DNA from 4 places in the Methylobacterium sp. ap11 genome. Region 3 is predicted to be linked to each of the others. Evidence: riboswitches for the same ligand, from Rfam matches in the RefSeq annotation. Region 3 holds a riboswitch; each other region holds the start of a gene.
What was found. A riboswitch is a leader RNA that binds a small molecule or an ion and turns the genes downstream of it on or off. The one in region 3 is predicted to bind cobalamin.

Region 1 (7,164 bases), on a different contig from region 3:
CCGCCTCCTCGTCCTCGCGGAACAGCCCGACCTCGTAGCGCACGCTCGACGTGCCGAGATGCGCGACCCGGATTCCCGCCGTCACCCGGTCGGGAAACGCCATCGAGCGGAAGTAGCGGCAACCGGTCTCGACCACGAGGCCGATCACCGCGCTCTTCGCGATGTCGAGAGCGCCGTCGGCGATCAGCACGCTGTTCACCGCCGTATCGAAGAACGCGTAATAGACCACGTTGTTGACGTGGCCGTAGACGTCGTTGTCGGCCCAGCGGGTGGTGATCGGCACGAAGCGCCGGTACGCGGCGCGGGTCTCGGGGGGCGTACGGCCGCTCAAAGGGCTGTCTCTCGATGATGATCGGGGGTCGAGCCTAGGCCGGCCCGGCGCCGCCGATCAAGCCGGCCTCACGCCCCGAAGGTCTCCGGGTCCGGCCCCATCCGGCCCGCCGGGTCGTCGAGAGCCGTGATCCGCGCGAGGTCGTCGGCGTCGAGGGTGAATCCCGCGACATCGCGGTTCTCGCGGATGCGGGCAGGCGTCGCGGATTTCGGGATCGCGACGTTGCCGATGTCGAGCTGCCAGCGCAGCACGACCTGGGCCGGGGTGCGGCCGTGCTTCTCGGCGATCGCCCGGATCGCCGGATCGTCGAGTACCCCGCCGCGGCCGAGCGGCGCCCAGGCTTCGGTGACGATGCCGGCCTCGGCATGGAAGGCCCGCAGGGCGGCCTGCTGGAAGCGCGGATGCAGCTCGACCTGGTTGATCGCCGGCGTCGAGCCGGTGGCGTCGATGACGCGCGTCAGGTGCTCGATCGTGAAGTTCGAGACGCCGATCGAGCGGGCACGGCCGTCCTCGCGCAGGCGCATCAGGGCGCGCCAGGTGTCGAGATAGGCGCCGCGCTGCGGCACCGGCCAGTGGACGAGGTAGAGGTCGACGTGGTCGAGGCCGAGGCGGGCGAGCGAGTCCTCGCAGGCCCGCAGGGTCTCGTCGTAGCCGTGGCGGTCGTTCCAGACCTTGGTGGCGACGAAGACCTCCTCGCGCGCCAGGCCCGAGGCCGCGATGGCGCGGCCGACCCCGGCCTCGTTGCCGTAGACCGCCGCGGTGTCGATCGAGCGATAGCCGGCCTCGAGCGCCGCCCCGACGATCGCCGGGGCCTCCTCGTTCTCGAGCCGCCACACCCCGAAGCCGAGCTGGGGGATGCGCTTCCCGTCGTTCAGGGTCAGGACGGCGTCGGACATGGGACACTCTCGGCAGGGCCTGACAGGGGCTCGCGCCCCTGCAGGGGTGCGAGCCCCTGATCTGGGTCGGGCCCCGCCGAAGTCGAGGCGGCGGTCGGGCGCGTCCCGCCTACTTCACCAGCGGGCAGCCGCCCTCGGCCATCGGCCGGAACGCCTGGTCGCCCGGCACGGTGTCGAGGAGCTTGTAGTAGTCGTACGGGCCCTTGCTCTCGGCCGGGCTCTTCACCTCGTACAGGAACACGTCGTGCACGGCGCGGCCGTCCTGGCGCACGGTCACGGTGCCGAAGAGCGGATCGTTGATCGGCTTCTCGCGCATCGCCGCCACGACCTTCTCGCCCTCGATCGTGCCGGCGTCGCGCACCGCCCGCAGGTAGGCCAGGGTCGAGGAATAGACGCCGGCGTGATTCTCGGTCGGCATCCGGCCGTTCATCCGCTCGGCGAAGCGCTTGGCGAAGGCGCGGGTACCGTCGGTGCGGTCCCAGTAGAAGGCGCTGGCGAGCTGGAGCCCCTGCGCCGCCTTGAGGCCCAGCGCATGGGTATCGGAGAGCTGCACGAACAGGGCGGCGAGCCGCATCTGGGGCATCAACCCGAACTCCGCCGCCTGCTTCACGGCGTTGATCATGTCGGCGCCGGTATCGGCGAGCGCCAGCACCTGCGCGCCCGAGCCCTGGGCCGAGAGCAGCGGCGAGGCGAAGTCGCCGGCATTGAGCGGGTGCTTGGTCGATCCCTTCACGGTGCCGCCGACGGCCTTCAGCGCCACGGTGGCGTCGCGCTCCAGCGCGTGGCCGAGCGCGTAGTCGACGGTGACGAAGTACCACGACTTGCCGCCGCGGCCGGCGACGGCGCGCGCGGTGGCCGAACCCTGCGCCCAGGTGTCGGACACCCACTGCACGGTCGTCGGCGCGCAGGCCTTGCCGGTGAGGTCGGAAGTGAGCGCGCTCGAGGCCAAAGCCACCCGGTGGCGCTCGCGCATCAGGTTCGCGACCGCCAGCGCGACCGCCGAGTTCGGCAGGTCGACGATGGTCGAGACGCCCTCCTGGTCGAGCCAGCGGCGGGCGGTGGCGAGCCCGATATCGGGCTTGTTCTGGTGGTCGGCCGAGACGACCTCGACCTTCAGCTCGCCGGCCTCCTTGGCGAAATCCTCCACCGCGAGCTGCGCGGCCGTGACCGAGCCGGTGCCGGCCTGGTCGGCGAAGGGCCCGCTCATGTCGCTGAGCACGCCGACCTTGATCGGCGCCTTGGAATCCTGCGCCAGCGCGGAGGTGCCGAGCGCGAGCGACAGGGCGAGGCCGGCGAGACCGGCGGCCCGAGAGCGGAACGACATCGGGGGATCCTCCCAGGGAGCTTTTGTCAGATCTTGTTCGCGGCCCGATCGAGCCGTTCGGGCCTCTGTATGTCAGGGGTGCGGGGCGGCGTCGATGCGGGATCGCGCGGCGTGGTTGAGAAAGCCGGGGGTTGCATCGGCGGTGTCCGTCGCGCCGTCCGTTATCGCCTTCCGCGTCGCTCGCGCGTCGACGACGGTTGCTCCTTCGTTGCCGAATGGCTAAGCTTTACGCCGACGGTTCCCTCCGGGGATCAAAAGGGAACGCGGTGAGGGTTCGCCCGAAGCCGCGGCTGCCCCCGCAACTGTAAGCGGCGAGCCTTCCATCACTCATGTCACTGGGGACCCGACACGGTTCCTGGGAAGACGATGGCAGGCGACGACCCGTGAGCCAGGAGACCTGCCGTCAGCCGTGGTCACACGCGAGCACGTCGGGCGGGGTGTCCTGATGGGTGTCGGGACGGGGGCGAAAGGTCCCCGTTGCGCCGTCGTTCGCGGTGACGTGCCACAGCCGCGTCCCGTCCCGCCATGTCCCCCGCCGTCCTCCCCCGATCCGCTGATGCGGCGCGCCCTCTGCGCGCCGTCCCGTCACGGCGACGGACCGGATGGCGAGAATGTAACTTTATAACGTTACATTTTTGGATGAGTCCATTACGGACGGTGCGCACGCCTCCTCCGGAAACCCGCATGTCTCCCCGTCGCGCCCGCCGCCTCGCTCCCGTCGCCGTCCTCGCCGCCCCGCTCCTCGCCGCCGCGCCCGCGGGCGCCGAGGACCTGCCCCTCGATGCCATCGACGTGGCGGGCGGGCGGAACCGGGAGGTCGCCGCTCCCGGCCTCAACCTCGCGACGCCCGCGCGCTCCGGCAGCCGGCTGGGCCTCACCCCGCTCGAGACCCCGGCGAGCCTCGACGTCATTTCCGGCGAGACGATCCGGGCCCGGGGCCAGAACACCGTCGAGGAGGCGGTGACCCAGAACGCCGTCGGCATCACCAGCGTCGCCGCCCCGGGCAACGGCAACCTCTCCTTCGCCAGCCGCGGCTTCGTCGGGCCGAGCTCGGTGCAGCAGCTCTACGACGGCACGCGGCTCTATGTCGGGGTCGGCACCGTGACCTTCCCGTTCGACACCTGGTCGGCGGAGCGGATCGAGGTTCTGCGCGGGCCCGCCTCGGTGCTCTACGGCGAGGGCGCGATCGGCGGGATCATCAACGTGGTGCCGAAGAAGCCGGTCTTCACCGCCCTCGGCGAGGCGCGGGCGGCGATCGGTTCCGACGGCGTGGCGCGGCTCGCCCTCGACAGCGGCGGGCCGGTCGGCGAGGACCTGGCCTACCGGATCAACCTCAGCGGCAACCGGGCCGACGGCTGGGTCAAGCCCGACGGCGACTTCCGCAACCTCGCCCTCTCGGCGGCGATGACCTGGCAGGTCACGCCCGACCTGAGCGTCACGCTCTCGCACGACCTCGGCTACAACGAGCCGACCCGCTACTGGGGCTCGCCGCTCGTCGGCAACCGGGTGCCCGACCGCCTGCGCTTCATCAACTACAACATCCGGGATTCGCAGATCGCCTGGTTCGACAACTGGACGCAGCTGCGCACCGAGTGGAACCCGAGCGCCGACATCACGGTGCGCAACACCGCCTACCGGCTCTCGACCGAGCGGCACTGGCGCGACGTCGAGCAATACACCTACCAGCCGGCGACCGGCCTGATCGGCCGCAGCGACTACATCGAGATCCTCCACCACGAGGAGCAGATCGGCAACCGCCTCGACGCGACGCTCCGGAGCAGCCTGTTCGGCTTCAAGACCACGACGGTCGTCGGCTTCGACGTCAACTACATCGCCTTCCGGCGCGACAGCAACGCGCCGTTCGGCGGCGAGAGCACGGTCGATCCGTTCAACCCGGTCCCGGGCACCTTCATCAACGTCGCGGGCACCCGCACCGACATCGTGTCGCGGACCCGCCAGGCCTCGGTCTTCGCCGAGAACCGGCTCGAGCTGTCGCCCCAGCTCGCCCTGGTGACGGGGGTGCGCTACGACGCCCCGACGGTGGCGGTGAGCCGGCCGCTGGCCGGCAGCCGCTTCGAGAAGACGTTCGATTCGACGAGCTTCCGGGTCGGCGCCGTCTACACCCCGGTGCCGGACTTCGCGCTCTACGCCCAGTACGCCACCGCCGCCGATCCGCTCGGCAGCCTCATCACCACCAGCGTCCCGCAAGCGCAGTTCCAGCTCGCCACCGGCGAGCAGGTCGAGGCCGGCGCCAAGGGCCTGTTCGACGGCGGGCGCGGCGAGTGGACGGTGGCGGCCTACCACATCGCCAAGGACAACCTGCTCTCGCCGATCCCCGACCGGCCGACCGAGGTGGCGCAGGTCGGCAGCCAGTCTTCCCGCGGCGTCGAGGTGGCGCTGGCCTACCAGCTCTCGGACGCCTGGCGCATCGAGGCCAACACCGCCCTGCTCAGGGCGCGTTACGACAGCTTCTCGCAGAACACCGATGCGGGCCTGGTGTCGTTCGCCGGCAAGGTCCCGGTCGACGTGCCCCAGCGGGTCACCAACGTCTGGCTCAGCTACGCCTTCGCGCCGGGCTGGGTGGCGCGGCTCGGCGTCAACGATGTCGGGCCGGTGTTCAGCGACTTCGCCAACACGGTGAAGCGGCCGGCCTACACGCTGGTGAACGCGACGCTCGACTGGCAGGTCACCCCGACCTCGCGCCTGTCGCTGCGCGGCTACAACCTCACCGACCAGATCTACGCGGTCTCGGGCAACACCAATTCCTGGCTGCTCGGCCGGCCGCGCTCGGTCGAGCTCGCCTACCACGTCGTGTTCTGATGCGCGGCAGGGTGGCGAAGGCGGCCGTCAAGCGGCTGAAGCGGTGGCTGCATCTCGGCCATCGCTGGCTCGGCATCGCCACCGGGCTCCTGATCCTCCTCTGGTTCGGCTCCGGCCTGGTGATGCTGTGCGTCGGCTTCCCGGCCCTCACCGAGGGCGAGCGGCTGGGCGCCCTGCCGCCGCTCGACCTCGCCTCGGTGCGGGTCACCCCTCGGGCGGCCCTGGAGCGGGCGGGCCTCGCGCATTACCCGGCCCGGCTGACGCTGGCGATGCGGGGCGGCGCGCCGGCCTACTGGATCGCCGATACCGACGGGCGTCGGCAGGCCCTGTCGGCGGTGACCGGCGATCCGGTGCCCGAACTGACGGCGGCGGACGCGGCGGCGCTCGCCGCCATCCATCCGGCGGCGCGCGCCGTCGCCGATCTCGGCACCGTGACCCGCGACCAGTGGACGGTGACGGCGCGCTACGACCCCCTGCGGCCGTTCCGCGTGGTCGCCCTCGGCGATCCGGCCGGGACCGAACTCTACCTGTCGGCGGCGACGGGCGAGCTCGCCCTCGACACCACCCGGGCCGAGCGGGTGTGGAACTGGCCGGGTGCCGTCACGCACTGGATCTACCTGACGCCGCTGCGCGCGCGGGCGGGCCTGTGGCAGGACGTGGTGCTGTGGGTCTCCGGCATCGCGCTCGCGGCGGGCGTGAGCGGCTACGTGCTGGGCTTCGTGCGGCTGATGCGCGGCCGGCTGACCCCCTATCGCGGCTGGGCCGCCTGGCACCACCTCGCCGGGGTGGCGGGCGGCCTCGTCGTCGTCACCTTCCTCGTCAGCGGCTGGCTGTCGATGAACCCGCGCGGCTGGTTCGGGCCGCGCGGCCCCGACGCCGCCATGCGGGCGGCCTATGCCGGGCAGGCGGCGCCGGTCTTCCCGCTCGGCCTCGACGCCCTGGCGCGGGCTCCCGCCGGGACCGTCGCGCTCGATTTCGCCTGGATCGGCGGGCGCCCCGTCATCCTGGCCTCCGGCCCGGGGGGCACCACGCCGTGCTGCGGCACCGCGCTGACCTCGGAGGCGATCGTGGCCGCCGGCCGGGCGATGCTGCCGGCGGCCCGGCTGCGGGAGGTCACTCGCCTCGAGGCGCCGGACGCCTACTGGTACGACCGCCACGGCGCCCCGACCCTGCCGGTCCTGCGCCTCGCCTTCGACGACCCGGCCGGGACCTGGTTCCACCTCGACCCCGCCACCGGGGCGATCCTGGGGCGGACCGACCGCAGCGGCCGGGCGAACCGCTGGCTGTTCGACGCGCTCCACACCCTCGATGCCGGCCCCCTCGCCCGGAGCCCAGCCGTGCGCCTGGCGCTGATCGTCGCCCTCTCGGCGCTCGGCCTCGTCGTCGCGACGAGCGGCACGGTCCTCGGCTGGCGCCGGTTGCGCCGCCGCCGGGCCTGAGACCCGACCCGATCCCGCGGCCGGGGTTTGTCCGTCGTCGGTGCCGATCGGAAGCCGGCGACGGGATCGACCGCACCCGCAGCCGAATGTTCATTTGCCAGAACCGGCCGGAGACGCCCGGATGACCGAGGCAGGGACGATCGGCACTCGCCTCTTCATGCGAATACGCTGGACCCGCCGGCGGGACAGGCGATCAAGTCGAAGGGGAAAAACTCGTGTCGAACCGGCGGATCGCCGGGTGCAGACGCCGCGGCGAGGCCTCGCGCGCCGGGCGATCGACTGGGGCGAAACCGAACAGCCGAGACCAGAGCGACCGGATCCACCCTCTCGCGGCCTTGCAACGCCGACGAAGGC
Region 2 (7,164 bases), on a different contig from region 3:
AGCTTACGGAATTGCCTCCCACCCCGCGGAGCGGCGGCGTAGCGGGGCCGCTGTCGTGCCAGGCTTGCGCGGGGCTTGCGCCGGTTTGGCGGCCCCGATTGCGAATCGGTCGAAAACCGGCGAATTGCAGTTCGAGCGCCGAACCGGCGAATTTTCTGCAAACAGGGCCCGCGCGGATGAATCAGCACACGCCGCCCCACTCCCCTGCCCCCGGTGCCGCGCAAGTCGCGCCCGCGGCGACGATCGGCGCCCATGCGGCGACGCTCCGGGCGCAGCTGCAGGCGATCTCCTCCGGGCTGTTTCCGCCCACCGCCGCCAAGGGCCTGCGCCGCTTCACCTCGGCGGAGGCCGCCCGGATCATCGGCGTGACGGTGTCGCGCCTCCAGCAGCTCGCCGCCGAGGGGCTCGGGCCGCAGCCCGAGGTGTCGGCGAACGGCCGCCGCTCCTACACGCTGTCCGACATCCACGGCCTGCGCGCCTACCTGGACGAGAACACCCGGGGCGGCCGGCGCTACCAGCCGCGGCGTAGCGGCGCCGAGCACCTCCAGGTCGTCGCGGTGGCGAACTTCAAGGGCGGCTCGGGCAAGACCACCACCACCGCCCACCTCGCCCAGTCCCTGGTCCTGCGCGGCTACCGGGTGCTCGCCATCGACCTCGATCCCCAGGCCAGCCTCTCCGCCCTGATGGGCGTGCAGCCCGAGCTCGATGTCGGCGCCGACGAGACTTTGTACGGCGCGATCCGCTACGACGACGCCAAGCCGCTGCGCGAGGTCGTGCGGCCGACCTACTTCACCGGCCTCGACCTCGTGCCCGCCAACCTCGAGCTGATGGAGTTCGAGCACGAGACGCCGCGGGCGCTGACCCGCCGCCGGGCCGGCGAGCCGCTGTTCTTCGACCGGGTGGCGCATGCCATCGACACGGTAGCGCAGGATTACGACATCGTCGTCATCGATTGCCCGCCCCAGCTCGGCTACCTCACCCTCTCGGCGCTCTGCGCCGCGACCTCGCTGCTCATCACCGTGCATCCGCAGATGCTCGACGTCGCCTCGATGAGCCAGTTCCTGGCGATGACCGAGGACCTGCTCGGCGTGGTGGCGGAATCCGGCGGGCGGCTGCACTACGACTGGCTGCGCTACCTGGTGACCCGCTACGAGCAGCAGGACGCGCCGCAGACCCGCATCGTCGGGATGCTGCGCACCCTGTTCGAGGACGCGGTGCTGACCGCGCCGATGCTCAAGTCCTCCGCCGTGTCGGATGCCGGCCTGTCGAAGCAGACCCTCTACGAGATCGGCCGCGAGGGCGTGACCCGCTCGACCTACGACCGGGCGCTCGAATCCCTCGAGGCGGTCAACGGCGAGATCGAGGGACTGATCCGCCGTGCCTGGGGCCGCCCATGAGCCGCAAGTCGAACCTCGACGCGCTGTTCGGCGCCCGCCCGGCCGCGAAGCCCGCCGCCCCGCCGCCCGCGGCCGAGCCGGCCGCCGCCCCGCCGGCGCCCGAGCCGTTTGCAACTGCAAACCCGACCCCGGCCGAGCCCGAGTTCGCAGCTGCAAACCCGGCCTCCCGCTCGCCCGAGCGCAGCCGCAGCGGTGCGGTGCGGGCGATGAGCAGCACGCTGCGCGGGCTCGCCGCCCGGGCCGACGCCGCCGCCGAGATCGAGGCCGGCACGGTCGTCGTCGAGATCGCCCCGGAGCGGATCGACGATTCCTTCATCGCCGACCGGGTGGCGGACGCGACCGACCCGGGCCTGGCGGCCCTGGTCGAGAGCATCCGCGAGAGCGGCCAGCAGGTGCCGATCCTGGTGCGCCCCCACCCCGCCGACCCGGACCGGTTCCAGGTCGCCTACGGCCGCCGCCGCATCCAGGCGGCGCGCCGCCTCGCCCGGCCGGTCCGCGCCGTGGTGCGCCCGCTCTCGGACGCCGAACTGGTGGTGGCCCAGGGCAAGGAGAACCTGGAGCGGCAGGACCTCAGCTACATCGAGCGGGCGTTCTTCGCGCTGCGGCTCGAGGAGCACGGCTTTTCCCGCGCCACGATCATCGCCGCGATGGGCGTCGGCAAGGGCGACCTCTCGACCCTAATCTCGGTCGCCCGCACGGTGCCGGCCGACGTCGTCCGGGCGATCGGCCCGGCGCCCGCCGCCGGGCGGCCGCGCTGGATGCTGCTCGCCGAGCGGATCCGGGCGGCGAGCCCGAAGCGGATCGCCGGGCTCATCGCCGATCCGGCCCTCGCCGAGACGCCGACGAACGAGCGCTTCGCGGCCGTGCTGCACGCGCTCGCCCCCCCGGCGGCCCCGAAACCGGCGCCGCAGGTCTGGAGCGACGAGGCCGGCCGCGGCATCGCCCGGATCGAGCGCCGCCCGGATCGAGTCGCGGTGTCGTTCGACGAGACCGCCGAGCCGGGCCTCGCCGACTACGTCCTCGACCGGCTGCCGGAGATCCTGGCCGCCTACCGGGCCGGCCGCGCCAAGCCCTGACGGGAGCCGAGGGCACACGGGAACCATCGCACGGGCGCGACGATGCCTCACCGGTCCCGCCCGACATTCCGAGATCCGTCATGCGCCGCGCCGTCCTGCTCCTCGCTCTGCCGGCCTCCGTCCTGGCCCCCTTCCTGGCTCCCGCCGCCCTCGCCGAGGACGCGCCGCGGACCGGAGAGCGGGAGGTCTGCGAGGCCAAGGCCGACCGGAGCGGCATCACCGGCGACGGACGGGCGACCTTCCTGCGCGAATGCGAGGCCGGCGAGCGCCTGGTGCGCGGGTCCGCGCCGCGCTGACGGCGAACGGCGGCAGGCGCGGCGCGTTGGACGACGAGAGTCCGCCGCCGCGGGGCAGCCGATGAGGAGCAGCCGATGACCGATTGGAGGCCCATCGATCGCGCCCCCCAGGATGGCCGCTGGATCATCGCCATCCACCGGGACGAGCCGGATCGGCGCGCCGTGATCCGCTGGGATCCCGGGCGCGTCGGCGATGCGCGCCCCTGGCACGTCGCCACCACCGAGTACGGCTACGCCCCGGAGGCGTTCACCGACTGGACGCCGTTCCCGGACCCGCCGGAACCGGGGCGGTCCACGTGATGCCGGATCCTGTCCCGGGGCGTGGCGTCGACGCGAGCCGGCCCGGCGGGCAACGGTGCCCGGGTGCAACGACCGGCAGGCGACGAGACCTGCGCGTTCGCAATCGCACCGCGGGGCATTGACCCGGATCCCTCGAACCGCCACCCTCACGGCGACGGTTCCCCTCGGGGATCAAAAGGGAACGCGGTGGGGGTTCGCCCGATGCCGCGGCTGCCCCCGCAACTGTAAGCGGCGAGCCTTCCACCACCATAGTCACTGGGTGCCTCACCCGGGAAGACGGTGGCGGGCACCGACCCGCGAGCCAGGAGACCTGCCGTCAGTCGTGGTCACGCGCGAAGCGCGTCGGGCGGGGTGTCCTGACGGGTGTCGGAACGGGTCTTCGCGATCCGGGCGGCCTCGTTCGCGGTGACGTGCCACTGCCGTTGCCCGAGTCCCGACCGTGCCTGCCTCCCGCCTGTCGTTCGTTCCCCCGCTCGTCGCCTGCATCGCCGCCGTGGCATCCTCGCCAGCCGGTGCCCAGGGGCCCGCGGGCGAGATCCGCCTCGACGAGATCGAGGTCTCCGCCCCGCCACCCGCCCCGTCGGGCCCCGCCGCCAGTGCCGGTTACGTCGGCGGCGTCACCGGCATCGGCGGAGCGCTCGCGACCGTCGATGCCGCCAGTGCCGGGATCATCTCGGGCGCGCAGCTCAACAGCCGCCCCGTCACCCGTCCCGGCGAGGTCCTGGAATCGGTGCCGGGCCTGATCGTCACCCAGCATTCCGGCGAGGGCAAAGCCAACCAGTTCTTCCTGCGCGGCTTCAACCTCGACCACGGCACCGACATCGCCCTCCACGTCGACGGCATGCCGGTGAACATGCGCACCCATGCCCACGGCCAGGGTTATGCCGACCTCAACTTCCTGATCCCCGAGCTCGTCGGCGCGGTCGAATTCCACAAGGGCCCGTACTTCGTCCGCGACGGCGACTTCGCCTCGGCGGGATCGGTGCGGATCGACTACCTCGACAAGCTCGACCGCAACGTCGCGCTGACCACGCTGGGCAGCTTCGGCTACAAGCGCGGGCTCTCGGCCGCCTCCCTGCCGCTCGGCGCGGGCAACCTCCTGGTGGCGGGCGAGGCGCAGACCTACGATGGGCCGTGGGTGGTGCCCGATGCCCTGCGCAAGCTCAACGGCGTCGCCCGCTACAGCCAGGGCACCGCGACCGACGGGTTTTCCGTCACCGGCATGGCCTACTGGGCGAAGTGGAACGCCACCAACCAGATCCCCGAGCGGGCGGTGGCGGAGGGGATTATCGGCCGCTACGGCACGCTGGACCCGACCGATGGCGGCGAGACCGGGCGCTTCTCGCTCTCGGGACGCTGGAGCCAATCGGACGCGGGCGGCATCACCCGGGCCTCGGCCTACGTGATCCGCTACCAGATGAACCTCTGGAACAACTTCACCTACTTCCTCAACGATCCCGTCAACGGCGACCAGTTCCGCCAGCGCGACGCCCGGGTGCTCGGCGGCGGCGAGATCAGCCGCGTCTTCCAGGGCGACCTGCTCGGGCTGCCGATGGAGAACGAGATCGGCCTCCAGACCCGTACCGACGACATCCGGGTCGGCCTGTTCAACACCACCGCCCGGCAATACCGCTCGACGGTGCTCGACGACCGGGTGCTGGAGGCGAGCGCGGCGTTCTACTACGAGAACCGGGTGCGCTGGACCGACTGGCTGCGCACCAGCGTCGGCTTCCGGGCCGACGGCTACTACGCCGACGTCCGCTCCGACACGCCGGCGAATTCCGGGCGGGCCCGCGACGGCATCGTCACCCCGAAGCTCGGCGCGGTGCTCGGGCCGTGGCTCGATACCGAGTTATATGTGAACTACGGCGGCGGCTTCCACTCGAACGACGTCCGCGGCGTCACCGCGACGGTCGATCCGGCAAGCCCGCTGTTCAACATCAGCCGCTCGCCGTTCCTGGTGCCCTCGACGGGCTACGAGGTCGGCATCCGCAACCGCTCCATCGCCGGGCTGGAGACGAGCCTCGCCCTGTTCCGGCTCGACTTCGCCTCCGAGAACCTGTTCCAGGGCGACACCGGCACCACCGAGCCGAGCCGGCCGACCCGCCGCTTCGGCATCGAGTGGAGCAACCACTACGCGGTCACGCCGTGGCTGCGGCTGGAGGGCGACCTGACGATCACCAACGCGCGCTTCTCCGACCGCGACCCCGTCGGCCAGCGCGTGCCGGAGGCGCCGACCACCATCGCGTCGGCGGGAATCACCTTCGGCGAGGGCCGGGGCTGGTTCGGATCCTTGCGCTTCCGGTACTTCGGCCCCCGGCCGCTGATCGAGGACAACTCGGTGCGCTCGAAGCCGACCGCGCTGCTCAACGGCCGTCTCGGCTACGCCTTCGACAACGGCGTGAGCCTCGCCCTCGACGTGCTCAACCTGACGAACGCGAAGGCCGACCAGATCACCTACTTCTACGAGTCCCGCTTGCCCGGAGAAGCCGCCGCCGTGGCCGATCGGCACTTCCACCCAGTCGAGCCGACCGCGTTGCGCCTGACCCTGGCGGGGCGGTTCTGACGGGCGCGGTCCCGTCGTGTCCCTTAAGGGGCCATCGCCGGGCGGGATCTCTCGCAGTGGTGGCCATCGGCCCGATGGGCCGCGAACCGGTGCCGGCGAGCGGCGGCGTCACCGCCGGCACGTTCGTCGTCTTGTAGAGGGGCGTGACCCCGAACGAGAAGCACCGCCGCGATGGCGTCGCGGCGGTGCTCGCCCTTCACGAGGGCCTTCCTCCCCAGACTGCGGACCGCTCTCGAGGGCGGCTTGTGTCGTGTCTGTGATCACAGTGGTAGCCGCCGCGCCGCCCCCACACAAGCACAATTGTGCGCCATCCGTATGCAACCGGCACTTTGATGCGTGGTGCCGGAGGCCGGACCGGGGTGGGGGAGGGGGGACGGCACCCCCTCAGATCGGATGGGCCGAATGCCCGGTCGGCTCGCGCCGGTCGGCCTTCGGTCCGCCGGCCTCCGGCTTGATCCGCACCGGCACCGATTTCGCGGCCGGCGTTCCCGACTGGATGTCGTGGTGCGAGAGCGCCATCAGCGGGTTCATCTCGGGGTAATAGGCGCCCAGGCACCCGTCCGGCAGGGAGAACGGCGTCACGGTGAGGCCGGTCACCTCACGGGTGATGCCGTCGCCGGCATCGCTGACGAGCGACACGACCTGGCCTTCCGTGAGCCCCGCCCGGCGGATCTCGGCCGGGTTCATCAGCAGCACGTCGCGGGTGCCCTCGATCCCGCGCAGGCGGTCGCTGTAGCCGTAGATCGTGGTGTTGAACTGGTCGTTCGACCGCATGGTGATCAGCCGGTAGCGCCCGTCCGCATCCCCGAACCCGGCGGCCGACATCACCTCGGGCGCCGTGAACGTGGCCTTGCCGCTCTCGGTCTTCCAGATCCGCTCGCGGGCGGAGTTGCCGCGGTAGAACCCGCCGGGGATCCAGAGCCGGTCGTTGAAGTCGTGGAACTCCTCGACGTAGGTCTTGGCGATCTCGTCGCGGATCAGGCCGTAATCGCCGACCCAGGCGTCCCAGGTCACCTTGGGGTTCGGCGCGAGCGTCGCCTTGGCGAGGCCGGCCACGATCGCGACCTCGGATTTCAGGAAGTCGCTCGCCGGGGTGCGGCGGCCCTTCGAGCCGTAGATGCAGCTGAACGTGTCCTCGACGCTGACCGCCTGCGGCCCGCCCGCCTGCTTGTCCTCCTCGGTCCGGCCGAGGCAGGGCAGCAGGTAGGCGATCTCGCCGTTGACGAGGTGCGAGCGGTTGAGCTTCGTCGCGACCTGCACGGTGAGCCGCATGCCGGTCCAGGCCTTCTCCATCCGGTCCTGGTCGGGGATCGCCCGCACGAAATTGCCTCCGAGCCCGATGAAGGCCTTGATCGTGCCCTTCAGGATGCCCTCGCAGGCCTCGACCGTGTTGACGCCCTTCTCCCGCGGCGGCTCGAACCCGAACTGTGCGGCGATCCGGTCGAGGGGCACCAGCTCGGGCTTCTCCGAGATGCCGACGGTGCGCTGCCCCTGCACGTTGGAGTGACCCCGCACCGGCGACACGCCGG
Region 3 (7,164 bases):
GATGTTTCAGTCTGCTGTGAGATGTATCAAAAAAAGCACACGCATCGGATGCTAACGAGCGGCAATTCCGAGCATCGGCCATGCACACCATTTATGGACCCCCAAGGGCGGGCGAATAACAACCTTGGATTTCGGCTGCGACTGTCCGCATGACTGCCAAAGCATGCCGTGGCACTTCAGGACACGGACCGCACGGGGCCGCTTGCAACTATAGGAATTTCGATTGTGATTTGCGACGATATTGGAAAACCTCTGCAACAAGCGATTTGCTATATCGGAACGCTGTAATGTCCCAGAATGAAAATCCGATAAAACGCCAGGTTTTTGGATGGCACAGCCTGCAAATCGAGACATTCGACGATGGAGCGATATTCGCAACGTTCAAAGCCACAGACCCGTTGACGCTGAACATTGCCTCACGTCGCAAAGACGCGCATTTTCGAATCAGAGCCTGTTTCAAAAGACACAAGCCGACTGATCTTGACGACGATGATAGCCTGCGCGCAGTCTTTGCTCCAAGATCCAAATCATCGCGTGGAGCGCTTGTGCATGATCTCTGCCAGATCATAGACGATATCACCTACTTGAGCCTCACTCCTAAAATGGTCTGTGAGTCACTCGGCATAACGTCCGCCCAGCGCGAAACGATGACGCGCGATGGATTGTTGAGGTCGTCAGGCCAAGCCAGCTTCCAATCCGACAACCGAGTCGGTTATTACAAGCTCTATTCGCCACACAGTGTCAGAGAGATCATACTCGGCGAGCAGCGTTCCGCGATCCCACCGGCAGACACCCAGGATTGACGAAGCCTAGCCCCAACGGCTGCCGGATGCGGCCATCACGCAACAACGGGGCGGTTCCCGCAGGAACACGATTGACCGGACTTGGCCGGGATGGGAGGACTAGCGTGACGGTTCCCTTCCGGGGGACGAGAAAGGGAATGCGGTGAGGCGCGAGCCGAATCCGCGGCTGCCCCCGCAACTGTAAGCGGCGAGCCTTCCACCACCTCACGTCACTGGGTGCTTGCGCCTGGGAAGACGGTGGCAGGCACTGACCCGCGAGCCAGGAGACCTGCCGTCAGCCGTGGTCACACGCGAAACGCGTCAGACGGGGTGTTCTGATGGGTGTCCGAAGGCCGTTATCCTGTCGCGGGATGACGGTTCGAGGCCTCGTTCGCGGTGACGTGCCACTGCCGTCTCCCGAGGCTCGAAGCCCGTGTCCCGTCTCGTCTGCCCCGCCCTCCGGCGCGTGCTCGCGCTGTCCTGCGCGGCCCCCGGTCTCCTCTGCGCGCCCGCTCTCGCGCAGCAGGTCGCCGCTCCCTTCGCCGATGCCCCACCTGCGCGTGACGGGACGATCGCACTCTCCGAGATCACCGTCTCGGCCACCGGCGTCCCGACGCCGATCGCCACCACGGGGTCGAGCGTCACCGTGCTCACCTCGGACGTGCTTCAGGCACAACAGGTCCGCACGGCGCCGGACGCTCTCCGGCAGGTGCCGGGCCTCAACGTCGTCCAGACCGGCGGCGCGGGCGGCCAGACCTCGGTGTTCATCCGCGGCACCAACTCCAACCACGTCAAGGTCCTGATCGACGGCATCGACGTCAACGACCCCTCGACGCCGAACCGCTCCTTCGACTTCAGCCAGCTCCAGACCGAGGATCTCTCCCGCCTCGAGGTGCTGCGCGGGCCGCAGAGCGGCCTCTACGGCGCCGATGCCATCGGCGGCGTCATCTCCTTCGTGACCAGGCGCGGCGAGGGCCCGCCGAAGGTCACCGCCTTTGCCGAGGGCGGATCGTACGGCACCTTCAATCAGGGCGGCCGGCTGTCGGGCGCGTCGGGCATCTTCGACTACTCGTTCTCCGTGCAGCACCTGCGCCAGGCGGCCCTGCCGGTCACGCCGTTCGACTTGCTGCCGCCCGGCGTGCCGCTGCGCACCGCCTTCACCGACATCAGATCCGTCTCGACCAAGCTCGGCGCGCAGCTCACCGACACCTTCCGCCTGAACACCGTCTTGCGCTTCTCCGACAGCGCCTATCTCGACCAGGCCGATGGCGGCTTTCCCTATCGACCGACGCCCTACCGCAACCTCAACGACCAGCAGCAACTGCTGATGCGGGGCGAGGCGGAGTGGACGCCGCTGCCGGGCTTCCACAACGTCTTCGGGGCCAATTACGCCAAGTTCGACCGCCTGTTCGCCGGACCGCTCGACCCGCTCGCGCCGCCGACGCCCTCGACCTATCTCGGCGAGCGCACCCGCTTCGACTATCGCGGCGACATCCAGCTTAGCCCCGGCCACCTGCTGCTGTTCGGGGCCCAGCGCGAGGACGAGCGTTTCCAGGCAACCGGCATCGACAAGTCGAACGGCAATACCGGCGGCTTCGCCGAGCTGCAATCGGCGATCACCGACCGCGCCTTCCTGGTCGCCAACATCCGTTACGACGAGAACGACCAGTTCGGCGGGGCGACCACCTTCCGGATCGCGCCGAGCACCATCCTGCCCTACACGGAGACACGCCTGAAGGGCAGCGTCGGCACCGGCTTCAAGCCGCCGACCCTGAGCCAGCTCTACCAGGACTACCCGGCCTTCCGCTCGTTAGGGAACCCGAACCTGCGGCCCGAGGAGAGCTTCGGGTTCGACGGCGGCTTCGAGCAGCCCCTCGGAGACCGGGTACTCGTCGGCGCAACCTACTTCGAGACCGACTTCCGCAACCTGATCCAGACCGCCTACTTCCCGACCTTCTCGACCAGCGTGAATGTCGGCCGGGCCGTGGCCTACGGGGCGGAGAGCTTCGTCTCGGTCAGGCTCACCGACACCCTGAGCGGCCGGGTCGACTACACCAACACCGTCACCAAGGACGAGATCGCCCACCAGGAGCTGCTACGCCGGCCCCGGCACAAGGTCAGCGCCACCGCGATCTGGAACCCGATGCCGCAGCTCACGCTCACCGGCACGCTGGTGGCGATCGGCTCGTTCATCGACGGCAACCGCGACTTCTCGGTTCCGCGGCTGAAGAACCCCGGCTTCACCCTGGTCAACCTCTCGGCCAATTACGCCTGCTCGGACAACCTGACGCTGTTTGCCCGCATCGATAACCTGTTCGACCAGCGCTATCAGAACCCGACCGGCTTCCTCGGCGCGGGTCTCGCCGTCTATGGCGGCGTGCGCGTGACCTCGTTCTAAGCAGACTTGCGTTGGCAGGCCAACGCTTCGTCTGCTTAGGTTGTTTTGTCGCAGATTTTTGTCGCAAAACCGGCGGCCACTTTTGCGAAATCTGATTAGAGACGAGCGCGAATGCGGGCGTTGCACCTTCTCGGGGTCATGGGGGGTATGGTGGCCTCCTTGGCCGCCGGCCCGGCATCGGCAGGGGAGACCCCTGGCGTGCCGGGTAGGCCAGCGCGCATCGTCTCGCTGAACCTGTGCGCGGACGAGCTCGTGCTGCGGCTGGCCGACCGGGCGCAGGTCGCGGCGGTGACCACCCTCGCTGGCGATCCGCGCGGCTCGACCGTGGCGGTCGAGGCGGCCGGCGTGCCGGTCACACGGGGCCTCGCGGAGGAGATCGTCGCGCTGACGCCCGACCTCGTCATCGCCGGGGCCTTCACCACCCGCACCACGGTCGGGCTCCTCAAGCGGATCGGCTTCCCGCCGCTCGAACTGGGCGTGCCGGCCGATTTCGACGGCGTGCGCGCCCAGATCCGCCGCGTCGCGGCGGCCGTCGGGCATCCGGAGCGCGGAGAGGCCATGGTGGCCGGGCTCGACGGGATCCTCTCGCAGATCCTGCCGGCTTCTCGCTCCTTGCGCGTCCTGGTCCTGCGCCCGAACGCCTTCACGGTCTCGCCCGGGAGCCTCGGCGACGCGATCATCCGGGCGGCCGGCCTCGTCAACGTCGCCGCCGAGATCGGCCGGGACCGCACCGGCTCGGTGCCGCTCGAAGCGGCGGCCCTGGCCGACGCCGAACTCGTCGTGCTCGATGCCGGCGAGGCGGGCATGCCGTCCCTCGCCGACGCCCTGCTGCATCACCCGATCCTCGAGCGGCTTCGCGCGCAAGGGCGCACGGTTTCGATCCCCAACCGCCTCTGGACCTGTCCCGGGCCGCAGGTCGCCGAGGTCGTCGCCCGGCTCGCAACTGCTGCGAGGGAACGCGCACTCATGAGAGCCCCGACGAAGACCCGATGAACGCCCCGACGCCCCTCGTGACGCGAACGACCCCGCAGACCGGCAGCAGGCGCCTCATCGCAGGGTTGAGCCTCCTCGTCGCGACCCTGACCGTCGCCTCGGTCGCGGTCGGCTACGCCGCCCTCGATCTGCCGGCCGCCCTCGGCGACGCGCTCGCGGGCCGCGCCACCCTCCCGGCCCTGGTCCTGATGGAACTGCGCCTGCCCCGCGCCCTCCTCGGCGGGCTCGTCGGCTTCAGCCTCGGCCTGACCGGAGCGGTGATGCAGGGCTACCTGCGCAATCCGCTTGCCGATCCGGGCATCCTGGGTATCTCCTCGGCCGCTGCGCTCGGGGCGGTGGTGGTATTCTACGGCGGGCTCGCCGGCAGCCTGTCGCTCGCCCTGCCGCTCGGCGGCATCGCCGGGGCCGCCCTCGCGGCGTTCGGCATCAACGGGCTCGCCGCCCGCGGCACCGGCATGCTCGGGCTGATCCTCGCCGGTGTCGGCCTGTCGAGCCTCGCCGGCGCCCTGACGGCGCTCGCCCTCAATCTCGCGCCCAACCCCTACGCCGCCCTGGAGATCGTGTTCTGGCTGATGGGCTCGCTCGCCGACCGCAGCATGGATCACGTCTGGCTCTGCCTGCCGCTGATGGCCCTGGGCTGGGTCCTGATGCTCTCCACCGCCCGCGCCCTCGATGCCCTGGCCCTCGGCGAGGACACGGCTGCGAGCCTCGGCTTCGACCTCGTCTCGGTCCGCATCCGCATCGTCACCGGGGCGGCTTTGGCGGTGGGCAGCGGCGTCGCGGTGAGCGGGGCGATCGGCTTCGTCGGCCTCGTCGTCCCCCACCTGGTGCGGCCGCTGGTCGGGGCTCGTCCCGGAGCCAGCCTGTGGCCGAGCGGGCTCCTCGGCGCCACCCTGGTGCTCGGCGCCGACCTCGTCGTGCGCCTGCTGCCGACACGGCCCGAGCTGAAGCTCGGCGTCGTTACGGCTCTGGTCGGGGCGCCGTTCCTGATCGCGCTGCTGTTCCGGCGGGGGCGAGGCCGATGAGGTTGTCCGCCGAAGAGCTCCGGATCCGGCTTCAGGACCGGTCGATCCTCGATGGGGTCTCGCTGTCGGTGGCGGCCGGCGAGTTCGTCGGCCTCGTCGGCCCGAACGGGGCGGGCAAGACGACGCTCCTGCGCGCGCTGGCCGGCCTCGTGCCGCCGTCATCCGGCCGCGTCCTCCTCGACGACCGGCCTCTGTCCGCGATCACCCGGGACGAGCGGGCACGCCGCCTCGCCGTCCTGGCCCAGTCGGCCGGGATCGGCTGGCCGATGCGGGTGTCCGAGGTCGTCGCCCTCGGACGTCTGCCGCACCGGCGCGCCTTCGCAGGCCCGAGCGAGGCCGATCACACGGCGATCGCCCGGGCGATGGCGCGCACCGACGTCACCCACCTGCGCGAGCGGGTCGAGCCGAGCCTGTCGTCGGGCGAGCGGATGCGGGTGCTGCTCGCCCGCGCGCTCGCGGTCGAGGCCGAGATCCTGCTCGCCGACGAGCCGATCACCGCCCTCGACCCGGCCCACCAGCTCGACGCGATGGACCTCCTGCGCGCGATCAGCCGTACCGGTACATGCGTCGTCGCCGTCCTGCACGACCTCACCCTGGCCGCCCGCTTCTGCGACCGGCTCGTGGTGCTCAGCGAGGGCCGGATCGTCGCCGACGCGCCGCCCGCCCTCGCCCTGACCGACCCGCTGCTTCAGGCCGCCTTCGGCATCACGGTCCTGCGCGGCACCCATGCCGACGGTACAGCCTACATCCTGCCCTGGGATCGCTCGGGGCCACACCGGGAGGACGACCATGACCCAGCCGGCCAAGACCGCTCCTGAGTATAAGACCGCTCCTGACCGCGACGCCGTCGAGGCGCTGATGCGGGACTCCTTGCGCGATCCGGGTACGGCCTGGAGCCTCGGCAGCTTCGGGGCGATCGCGGAGTTCATGCGCGACCCCGACGAGCCCGTCTCGGCTCTGCCCGACGCTCGCCTCGGGATGGCAACGGCCCGCGGGGCCATCGCGTTGCGGCCCCACCCCGACCTGCGCCCGGTCGCCTACGAGACGGCGGTCGCCTCGGGCTGGAACCACGCGGTGGCGCTCTGCCTGCCGGAAGACGCCTGCGTCATGAACCGGCGCGGCGTCGTGACGGAGCTCGGCCCCGATCACGAAGCCGCACGGCCGGAGGACCGCGACGGGGTGCTGTTCGATCTCGGCCTCGACCTCCTCGCCATCGACGCCTGTGTGCGCAGCCGCGATCCCGAGGTCGTCGCCTGCCTGCGGGCCGGGGCCGGGCAGCCGCTCTTCGCGCCCGGCAACCCGATCGGGCCGCGCCTCGTCGCCATGAGCCCGCATCGGGTCTTCCTGGCCCGCTTCGGCCGCATCGAGGTCTACGCCCCGATCCCGCCCTCCGGCGGCACCAGCCCGGAGGGGCCGCACACCCACGTTCTGCCGAAGCTCCTGCGGAGCGGCCGAACCCATGCCGCGACGACCCCGATCCCGGCCGGCCTCGTGCCCTGCGCCGCCCTGCACCCGGCCCATCCCTACAAGGACATGCAGGGGCAGCGCATCGCCTTCGACGCGGAGCGCCTGGCGGCGTTCCAGGTCCTGCTGCAGCTCTGGGGCGATCCGGCGCTGGTCGCCGTCAAGCATGGGGCCGAGGATCACGGCGGCGCGGTGTCGAGCCGGCACGCGCAGGCCGCCCGGCGGGTGGCCGAGGCGCAAAGCCGCTACCTTCGCGGCGAGCCCATCGAGGTCGGCCCCGGCGACGAGGAGGACGAGGCCGCCGACATCCACGCCTGACCATGTCCCCGATCGTCGAGGGCGGGCGAATGCCCCGCCAGCGGGTCGTCGGCCTGATCGGCTGCCCAGGCGCGGGCAAGACGACCTACGCGCGCCGGTTCGATCCGCGCGAGGGCTGGGTCCACCTCACCCTCGACGACCTGCGGCAGGCGCTCTGGCCCCCTGACCGGCAGATGTACTGGGA
Region 4 (7,164 bases), on a different contig from region 3:
GCCGTGTCGCCGCCGAGGATCGCCGAGCGATAGACCAGCACCAGGGCGCGGGGCAGGGGCGAGGCGGGGCCGAGCGCGTCGAGGGGGCCGCAGCCCGGGCACCAGGCGAATCCCCGCGGCAGGGCCCGGGGCGGCGTGGCGACGACCGGCCGGCCGAGCTCGGCGGCGATCCGGGTCAGGAGCCCGCGCAGGTTCTCGATCCCGCCGGCCCGGACGTAGCCGTCGAGGGCGTCGCGCAGCTCCGGCGCGACGGTCGAGAGGGCGGCCAGCCGCGGATCGGGCCGGTCGCAGCCCGGCAGCACGACGAAGGGAATGGCGTGGGCCCGGCAGGTCTCGGCCAGCCGCTCGAGGCCGTAGCGCCAGTAATCCATCCCGCCGAGGCAGCGCACCAGCACGAAGCGCGCCCGGGCGATCACCGCGTCGGCGTAGAGGTCGACGGAGAGCGGGTGGCGCAGCTGCGCCATCTTGGCGAGCCGCAGGCTCGGCCAGTCGCCGGACAACGACGCGTAGGCGCCGGCGAGCCCGGCGAGGTCGGAATCGGTGAAGGACAGGGCGACGATGTCGCCGGGCGCCTGGCCCAGATCGACCGCCGCCTCGCCCTCGTCGAGGGAGACCGTATCGACGCGGAGGAGATGCATCGGCCTCTAGATCCTCAGGGGCGTAGTGACCCACTCTTCGCGATCAACTCGGTTTCTTTCCAGGCGAAGAACTTTCTCACGCTCCAGGGCCGCGGCGCCGGCTCCGACATGGGATGGCCCTCCGGGGCTTGGGGTTTCGACAGTCGAGGTTAGGCTTCATCCCGACGCCATGGCGTCAGACATCCCGATCCGAAAGTAAAGCGCGGGCCTCGCCTCTCCCCGCGGGCGGCAGGGCTGTCCGGGGAAAATCTCTTTAAGAATCAAGCGCGGGATCCCCTCTCCCACACGGGAGAGGGGAGACGCGCCATTCTTTTTCCCGGACAGCCCTGCGCGGACGGGGAGAGGGGAAGATCCGGGCCTAGTCCCATCATGGACGGCCAGTCGCGGACCGCGAGACCCGGTACCGCAACTGGCGCGAAGATCCGTCAGCCCTTCAGCGCCGCCGTCACCGCCGCCTTGTCGAAGCCGGTGAGCCCGATCACCACCAGCGTGCCGTCGCGGTGCTCGGTCGGGCGCCAGGGGCGGTCGTAATGGTGGGCGACGCGGCGGCCGACGCCCTGGACGACGAGGCGCATCGGCTTGTCGGAGACGGCGCAGAAGCCCTTGATGCGCAGCACGCCCGCGACCTCGGCGGCCTTGGCGACCCGGGCGGCCAGATCCTCGGGCGAGCCGGCGGCCGCCACGGGGATCGCCACGCTCTCGAAGTCGTCGTGGTCGTGGTCCTCTTCCGTCTCGTGGTGCGAGGGGCGGGCGGCGAGGTCGTCCTCGGCCGCGGCGTTGAGGCCCAGCAGCACGCGGGGATCGAGAGCGCCGTGGGCGGTCTCGACGAGCTTGACGGCGCGCGGCAGGTGCGCCTCGACCTCGGCGCGGACCCGCGCCCGCTCGTCCTCGTTGAGGAGGTCGGACTTGTTCATCACCACGAGGTCGGCGCAGAGGAGCTGGTCCTCGAACACCTCCTCGAGCGGGTTCTCGTGGTCGACGCTGGCATCGGCCGCGCGCTGCGCCGCCAGGGCCTCCGGATCGTCCGCGAAGGCGCCGGAGGCCACCGCCGGGCCGTCCACCACCGCCACCACGCCGTCCACCGTGACCCGCGAGCGGATCGCCGGCCAGTTGAAGGCCTGGACGAGGGGCTTGGGCAGGGCGAGGCCGGAGGTCTCGATCAGGATGTGCTCGGGCGGCTCGGGCCGGTCGAGGAGCTTGTTGAGCGCCGGCACGAAGTCGTCCGCCACGGTGCAGCAGATGCAGCCGTTCGGCAGTTCCACCACCGCGTCGGCGTCGCAGCCCGGGATGCCGCATTCGGCGAGCAGGGACCCGTCGAAGCCGACATCGCCGAACTCGTTGACGATGATGGCGAGCCGCCGGCCGTCGTTGTGCTCGATCGCGTGGCGCACCAGCGTCGTCTTGCCGGCGCCGAGGAAGCCCGTGACGATGGTGCAGGGGATCTTGTTGAGGATGGTCATGCGTTCACCGGCGCGGGAGGGATGCGGGCGACGACACCCTTGCGGAACTCCTGCGGACGCTCGCGCCAGGGCACGATGCCGTCCGGCGTCCCGGCATAGAGGCCGATGCCGTCGAGGATGACCTCGGCGGAGGCCGCCGGGTCGAGGTCGCCGTAGACGTAGGTCCAGCGGCCGGGGCTCGCGACCGCGACCGTGCAGGACCGCTTGCAGACCGAGAGGCACTCCACCGGCTCGATCGTGACCGGCGCGCCCGGCCGGGCGGCCAGCGCGGCGGCCAGCGCCTCGTGCAGGCGGGCCCCGGCGCGGGGGCCGTCGGCCGGATCGGCCGCGCCGCGGCAGGTGGTGCAGACGTAGAGGGTGACGGGATCGCTCACGCCGCCACCCCGCTGCGGACGGGATCTCTCGTCCGTCCCACAACCGCGCCCCAGGCCCAGCCGAAGGCGAGGCCGAGCACCGCCCAGAAGGTGAAGCCGATGGCGAGCGACCGGGCAGCGAACTGCGCCGCGAAGACCGGCGGCATGGCCGAGATCTCTTCCGGCCCGTGCGGCGCCCCCCAGACATGCGGCGCAACGAGGAGGGCGAGGCCGATGCCGATCGCCGCCGGGCCGCGGCGGATCGCGATCAGGTAGAGGCCGATCGCCGTGGCGAGCGCGGTCGCCACCCACCAGAGCTGGCGCGATTCGAGGCCCGCCGCGGCGATGCCGGGCAGTTCCGGCGGCAGCCCGATCGCAGGCGCGAGGCCGGCGGCCAGGAAGCCGCCGATGCCGAACTTGAGCGCTTCACCGGGCGTCACGGTGCGGCCGGTCGCGACCAGCACGGCGCCGAGCAGCAGGGCGTAGCCGACGCCGCTCACCAGGGTGGCGAGCGCCGTGAAGGCGAGGCGCGGCAGGCCGGGGGCGGGCTGCCATTGCGGCTCGCCGCCATGGTCGTGGCCGGCATGGGCCAGCACGATCAGCGGGTTGGTGAAGGCCTTGCCGGCGTAGGCCGGCCCGGCGGTCTCGGCCGTCTCGTACTTCTCCGCCGCCAGGATCAGCGGCGAGGTGAGGGCGAATTGCAGCACGGACGCCACGCAGGCGGCCAGGAAGCCGGCGACCAAGGCCGCGGCGAGCAGTCGTTTCGTCATCGAGGGATCACCTGCACGACCAACGGGAAACGGGCCCGGGCCCCGTGAGGGCGCAGGCCGCGCAGCCGCGTTCGGTCAAGCCCTGGTCAGTGGCAGGGGAAGTTGGCGGAGTGGCGCCAGTCGTGCGCGGCGTTGTGCAGGGCGACCACGGGCGCGAAGCCCGAGACGAACAGCAGGCCGACGCCGAGGGTGGCGGCCAGGAGCACGGCGCTCAGGCGCTCGCCGACCAGGGCGGGGGAGAGGGTACGGGTGATCGCGACCATGACGAAGCTCCTGCCGCCCCACCGGCGGCGTCGAGAGGAAAGGATGACGGCAGGTCTCCTGGCTCGCGGGCTCTCAAAACCGACCCACCGCCTTCCCGGATCGCTCCAGTGGCCGATGGCGGGCCGTAATCGTCCGCTCACAGTTGCGGGGGCAGCCGCGGCAGGCCGAGACGATCCCGGTTTCCGCGTTCCCTTTTCACCTCGTGATCGAGGCACCGTCTCCTCGACCCTAGCCGCTCGCCTGCGGGCTTGCAATCGCCGCGCCGTGCCCCGACACCCCCCATTCGATGGATTTCCACCCGACCCCCGCGCCCGAGGAGAGTTCCGTGCCGGACGAGACCCGCGCCGCGCCGCGCCTGACCCTGGTGCTGGGCGGTGCCCGCTCGGGCAAGAGCGCCTATGCCGAGGGGCTGGTCTCGGCGCAGGCCGGCCCGTGGCTCTACGTCGCGACGGCGCAAGGGTGGGACGACGAGATGCGCGAGCGCATCGCCCTCCACCGCGCCCGCCGGCCGCCGCCCTGGGAGACCGTGGACGCGCCACGCGACCTCGCCGGGGCGATCCGCCGGGCGCCGCTGGGCCGGCCGGTGCTGGTCGACTGCCTGACGCTGTGGCTCACCAACGCGATGCTGGACGAGAAGGCCGACCTCGCCGCCGAGGTCGCGGACCTGCTCGCGGCCTGCGCCGAGGCGCCCGGACCCCTGGTGCTGGTCTCGAACGAGGTCGGCTTCGGCATCGTGCCCGAGAATGCGCTCGCCCGCCGGTTCCGCGACGAGGCCGGCCGCCTGCACCAGCGCTTGGCCGCGCTCGCCGACCGGGTGGTGCTGGTGGTGGCGGGCCTGCCGATGACGATCAAGGGAGAGACACGATGAGCGACGACGAGGCGGCGCGCCACCGCGCCAAGATGGAGAAGCGCAAGGCGGTCCAGGACGCCGAGGTGGCGGAGAAGACGATCGAGAAGGGGTTGCTCATCGTCCATACCGGCCCCGGCAAGGGCAAGTCGACCGCGGCCTTCGGGCTGATGCTGCGGGCGCTCGGCCGCGGCTGGCGGGTCGGGGTGGTGCAGTACATCAAGGGCGCCTGGGAGACCGGCGAGCGCTTCGCCCTCGACCGCTTCGCCGACCAGGTCGAGTGGCACACGATGGGGGAGGGCTTCACCTGGGAGACGCAGGACCGCGACCGCGACGTCGCGGCCGCCCGCGCCGCCTGGGCGAGGACCGAGGCGCTGATGGCCGATCCGGCGATCCGGCTCCTCGTCCTCGACGAGCTCAACATCGCGCTGCGCTACGACTACCTGCCGCTCGCCGAGGTGGTGGAGGCCCTGAGCCGGCGCCGGCCCGACCTGCACGTCGTGGTCACCGGCCGCAACGCCAAGCCGGAGCTGGTCGCCGCCGCCGACCTCGTGACCGAGATGACCCTCGTGAAGCACCATTTCACGGCCGGGGTGAAGGCGCAGGAGGGGATCGAGTTCTAACTGAAGGGCGCCGATTGACGGTGCCGGCCAGCTGCGGCTACAGGCTCGGCCATGACCAGCGCCCTCCCGACCGGACTCTATCCCGCGCCGCATCCCTAAGCGGCGGAGTGCTCGTCATCTCTCAACCGCTACGACGTGTCGGCGGTTGAGGCTTCTTTCGAAAGTTCCAGGCCCGCCGACCTCGCCCACCGCCGAGGTCTCTCCCGTGCCGTTTCCCCTCGACACCCCCGTTTCGGTCGGCCTGATCGGCTTCGGCGCGTTCGGCCGCCTCGTCGCCGCGCATCTGGCGCCGCACGCCGAGTTGCGCGTCCACGACCCGTTCGTGCCCGACGGCGCGATCGCGGAAGCCGGCGCCGCGCCCGCTACGCTCGCCGAGGCCGCCGCCTGCCCGGTGGTGATCCTGGCCACTCCCGTCTCGACCCTCGCCGCGGTGGTGGAGGGCGTCACCCCGCACCTGCGGCCGGGCGCCCTCGTCCTCGATGTCGGCTCGGTGAAGGTGCGCCCGGCCGAGATCATGCGGGCCGGGCTGCCGAAAGACGTCGACATCGTCGCCACCCACCCGCTCTTCGGGCCGCAGAGCGCGCGCGACGGCCTGCGCGGGCTCAAGATCGCGGTCTGCCCGGTGCGGGGCGACCGGGCGCGCCGGGTCGGCGCGTTCCTGCGCCGCGCCCTCGGCCTCACGGTGATCCTGACCACGCCGGAGGCGCATGACCGCGAGGCGGCGGCGGTGCAGGGCCTGACCCACCTCATCGCCAAGGTGCTGGTGGCGATGGAGCCGCTGCCGACCCGGATGACGACCCGCAGCTTCGACCTCGTGATGCAGGCGGTCGGGATGGTCCGGCACGACGCCCCGGAGGTCTACCACGCGATCGAGCGCGAGAACCCGTTCTCGGCCGAGGTGCGGCGGCGGTTCTTCGACCTCGCGGCGGGGATGAATGCGGAACTCGGCGAGGGAGCCTTGCGCCGCGAGGCGTGAGCCGCCGACGCGAGAAAGCGGGACGCTCGCGCGCCCCGCTCTCGTCTCGCTCGCTCGACGTTCAGTTGCTCGCGAGGTGCGGCATCGGGTCGACCGGGGTCGCGCCCTTGCGGATCTCGAAGTGCAGCTGCGGCGAGGTCACGTTGCCGGACGCGCCGGACTTCGCGATGGTCTGGCCGCGCTTCACCTTCTCGCCCGGCCGCACGTCGATCTCGCCGTTATGGGCGTAGGCCGAGACGTAGCCGTTGGAGTGGCGCACCAGGACGAGCTTGCCGTAGCCCTTCACGTCGCTGCCGGCATAGGCCACGGTGCCCTCCTCGGCGGCCTTGACCGGGGTGCCCTCCGGCACCGCGATGTTGATGCCCTCGTTGCCGCTCGAGCCGTAGCCGTTGATCACCCGGCCGCGGGCCGGCCAGCGGAAGGTCGATTGCGGCTCGGGCGCCGCCGGGGCGACCGCGGGGGCGGGCGCCGGCGCGGGCTCGGGCGCCTTCTCGGGCAGGGCCGCGACCTTCACGGGCTTGGCCGGCTCAGGCTTCGGCTCCGGCTTCACCTCGGCGACCTTCTTGGGCTCGGGCTTCTTCACCTCGGCCTTGGCCTCGACCGGCTTCGGCTCGGGCTTCCCGGCCTCGACCTTGGCCTCGACCGGCTTGGCCTCGACCTTCTTGGGCTCGGGCTTGTGCAGCTCGGCGACCTTCTTGACCTCGGGCTTCGCCTTCTCGGCGACCTTCTCAGGCTTGTGCTCGACCTTCGGCTCCGGCTTCCGGGCCTCGACCTTGGCGGCCTTCGGCTTCACGGCGACCTTGTCGTCCTCGTCGTCGTCCTGCTGGCGCGCGGCGACCTTGGCGACGGCCTTCGCCTGCCCCTTGGCGGCGACCCGCTCCTCGTCCTCGCGCGGCTCGGGCTTGCGCAGGTTGAGCTTGGCGGCGCGCTCGGCGGCGGCCGCGGGCACCGGCTTCGCCTCGGCCTGGCCGGGGCGGACGGGGGCCTTGCGGGCGGGCTCCGGCTCGCGGCGCGGGGGCTCGGCCCGGATAGGCTCGGGACGGGGCGCGACCTCGGCTACCCGGCGCACCGGCTCGGGGGCGCGGGTCTCGACCGGGCGGGCCTCGGCGACCTGCACCCGCGGGGCGGGCGGCACCGTGCGGGCGCTCATCGCCGGCACGCCGCCGGCATGGTAGACCGGGATCACGATCTGGCGGCCGGCGGTGACCTGCGCGGCGCTCGACAGGCCGTTGG

Region 1: linked by a shared signal. The riboswitch ahead of BMX97_RS19075 (TonB-dependent receptor) and the one ahead of BMX97_RS21865 (TonB-dependent receptor plug domain-containing protein) in region 3 are both predicted to bind cobalamin.
Region 2: linked by a shared signal. The riboswitch ahead of BMX97_RS19730 (TonB-dependent receptor) and the one ahead of BMX97_RS21865 (TonB-dependent receptor plug domain-containing protein) in region 3 are both predicted to bind cobalamin.
Region 4: linked by a shared signal. The riboswitch ahead of BMX97_RS26250 (CbtB domain-containing protein) and the one ahead of BMX97_RS21865 (TonB-dependent receptor plug domain-containing protein) in region 3 are both predicted to bind cobalamin.

The regions. Positions count from the first base shown of each region.
Region 1 covers NZ_FOEB01000013.1:38,234-45,397, reverse strand. The annotation lists gene BMX97_RS19090 (acyl-CoA thioesterase) at 1-331, opposite strand, end outside; gene BMX97_RS19085 (aldo/keto reductase) at 400-1,227, opposite strand; gene BMX97_RS19080 (ABC transporter substrate-binding protein) at 1,337-2,551, opposite strand; cobalamin riboswitch at 2,770-2,971, shown strand; gene BMX97_RS19075 (TonB-dependent receptor) at 3,236-5,371, shown strand; gene BMX97_RS19070 (PepSY domain-containing protein) at 5,383-6,810, shown strand.
Region 2 covers NZ_FOEB01000014.1:11,722-18,885, reverse strand. The annotation lists gene repA (plasmid partitioning protein RepA) at 177-1,397, shown strand; gene repB (plasmid partitioning protein RepB) at 1,394-2,473, shown strand; gene BMX97_RS19740 (hypothetical protein) at 2,554-2,769, shown strand; gene BMX97_RS19735 (hypothetical protein) at 2,845-3,069, shown strand; cobalamin riboswitch at 3,208-3,402, shown strand; gene BMX97_RS19730 (TonB-dependent receptor) at 3,605-5,635, shown strand; gene BMX97_RS19725 (FdhF/YdeP family oxidoreductase) at 6,020-7,164, opposite strand, start outside.
Region 3 covers NZ_FOEB01000017.1:30,156-37,319, reverse strand. The annotation lists gene BMX97_RS32295 (hypothetical protein) at 288-803, shown strand; cobalamin riboswitch at 895-1,094, shown strand; gene BMX97_RS21865 (TonB-dependent receptor plug domain-containing protein) at 1,216-3,180, shown strand; gene BMX97_RS21860 (ABC transporter substrate-binding protein) at 3,379-4,173, shown strand; gene BMX97_RS21855 (FecCD family ABC transporter permease) at 4,170-5,198, shown strand; gene BMX97_RS21850 (ABC transporter ATP-binding protein) at 5,195-6,016, shown strand; gene BMX97_RS21845 (DUF6925 family protein) at 5,988-6,980, shown strand; gene BMX97_RS21840 (AAA family ATPase) at 7,010-7,164, shown strand, end outside.
Region 4 covers NZ_FOEB01000025.1:27,151-34,314, reverse strand. The annotation lists gene cobN (cobaltochelatase subunit CobN) at 1-638, opposite strand, end outside; gene cobW (cobalamin biosynthesis protein CobW) at 1,064-2,098, opposite strand; gene BMX97_RS26260 (DUF1636 family protein) at 2,095-2,472, opposite strand; gene BMX97_RS26255 (CbtA family protein) at 2,469-3,221, opposite strand; gene BMX97_RS26250 (CbtB domain-containing protein) at 3,308-3,484, opposite strand; cobalamin riboswitch at 3,515-3,719, opposite strand; gene cobU (bifunctional adenosylcobinamide kinase/adenosylcobinamide-phosphate guanylyltransferase) at 3,841-4,353, shown strand; gene cobO (cob(I)yrinic acid a,c-diamide adenosyltransferase) at 4,350-4,955, shown strand; gene BMX97_RS26235 (prephenate dehydrogenase/arogenate dehydrogenase family protein) at 5,161-5,931, shown strand; gene BMX97_RS26230 (peptidoglycan DD-metalloendopeptidase family protein) at 5,993-7,164, opposite strand, start outside.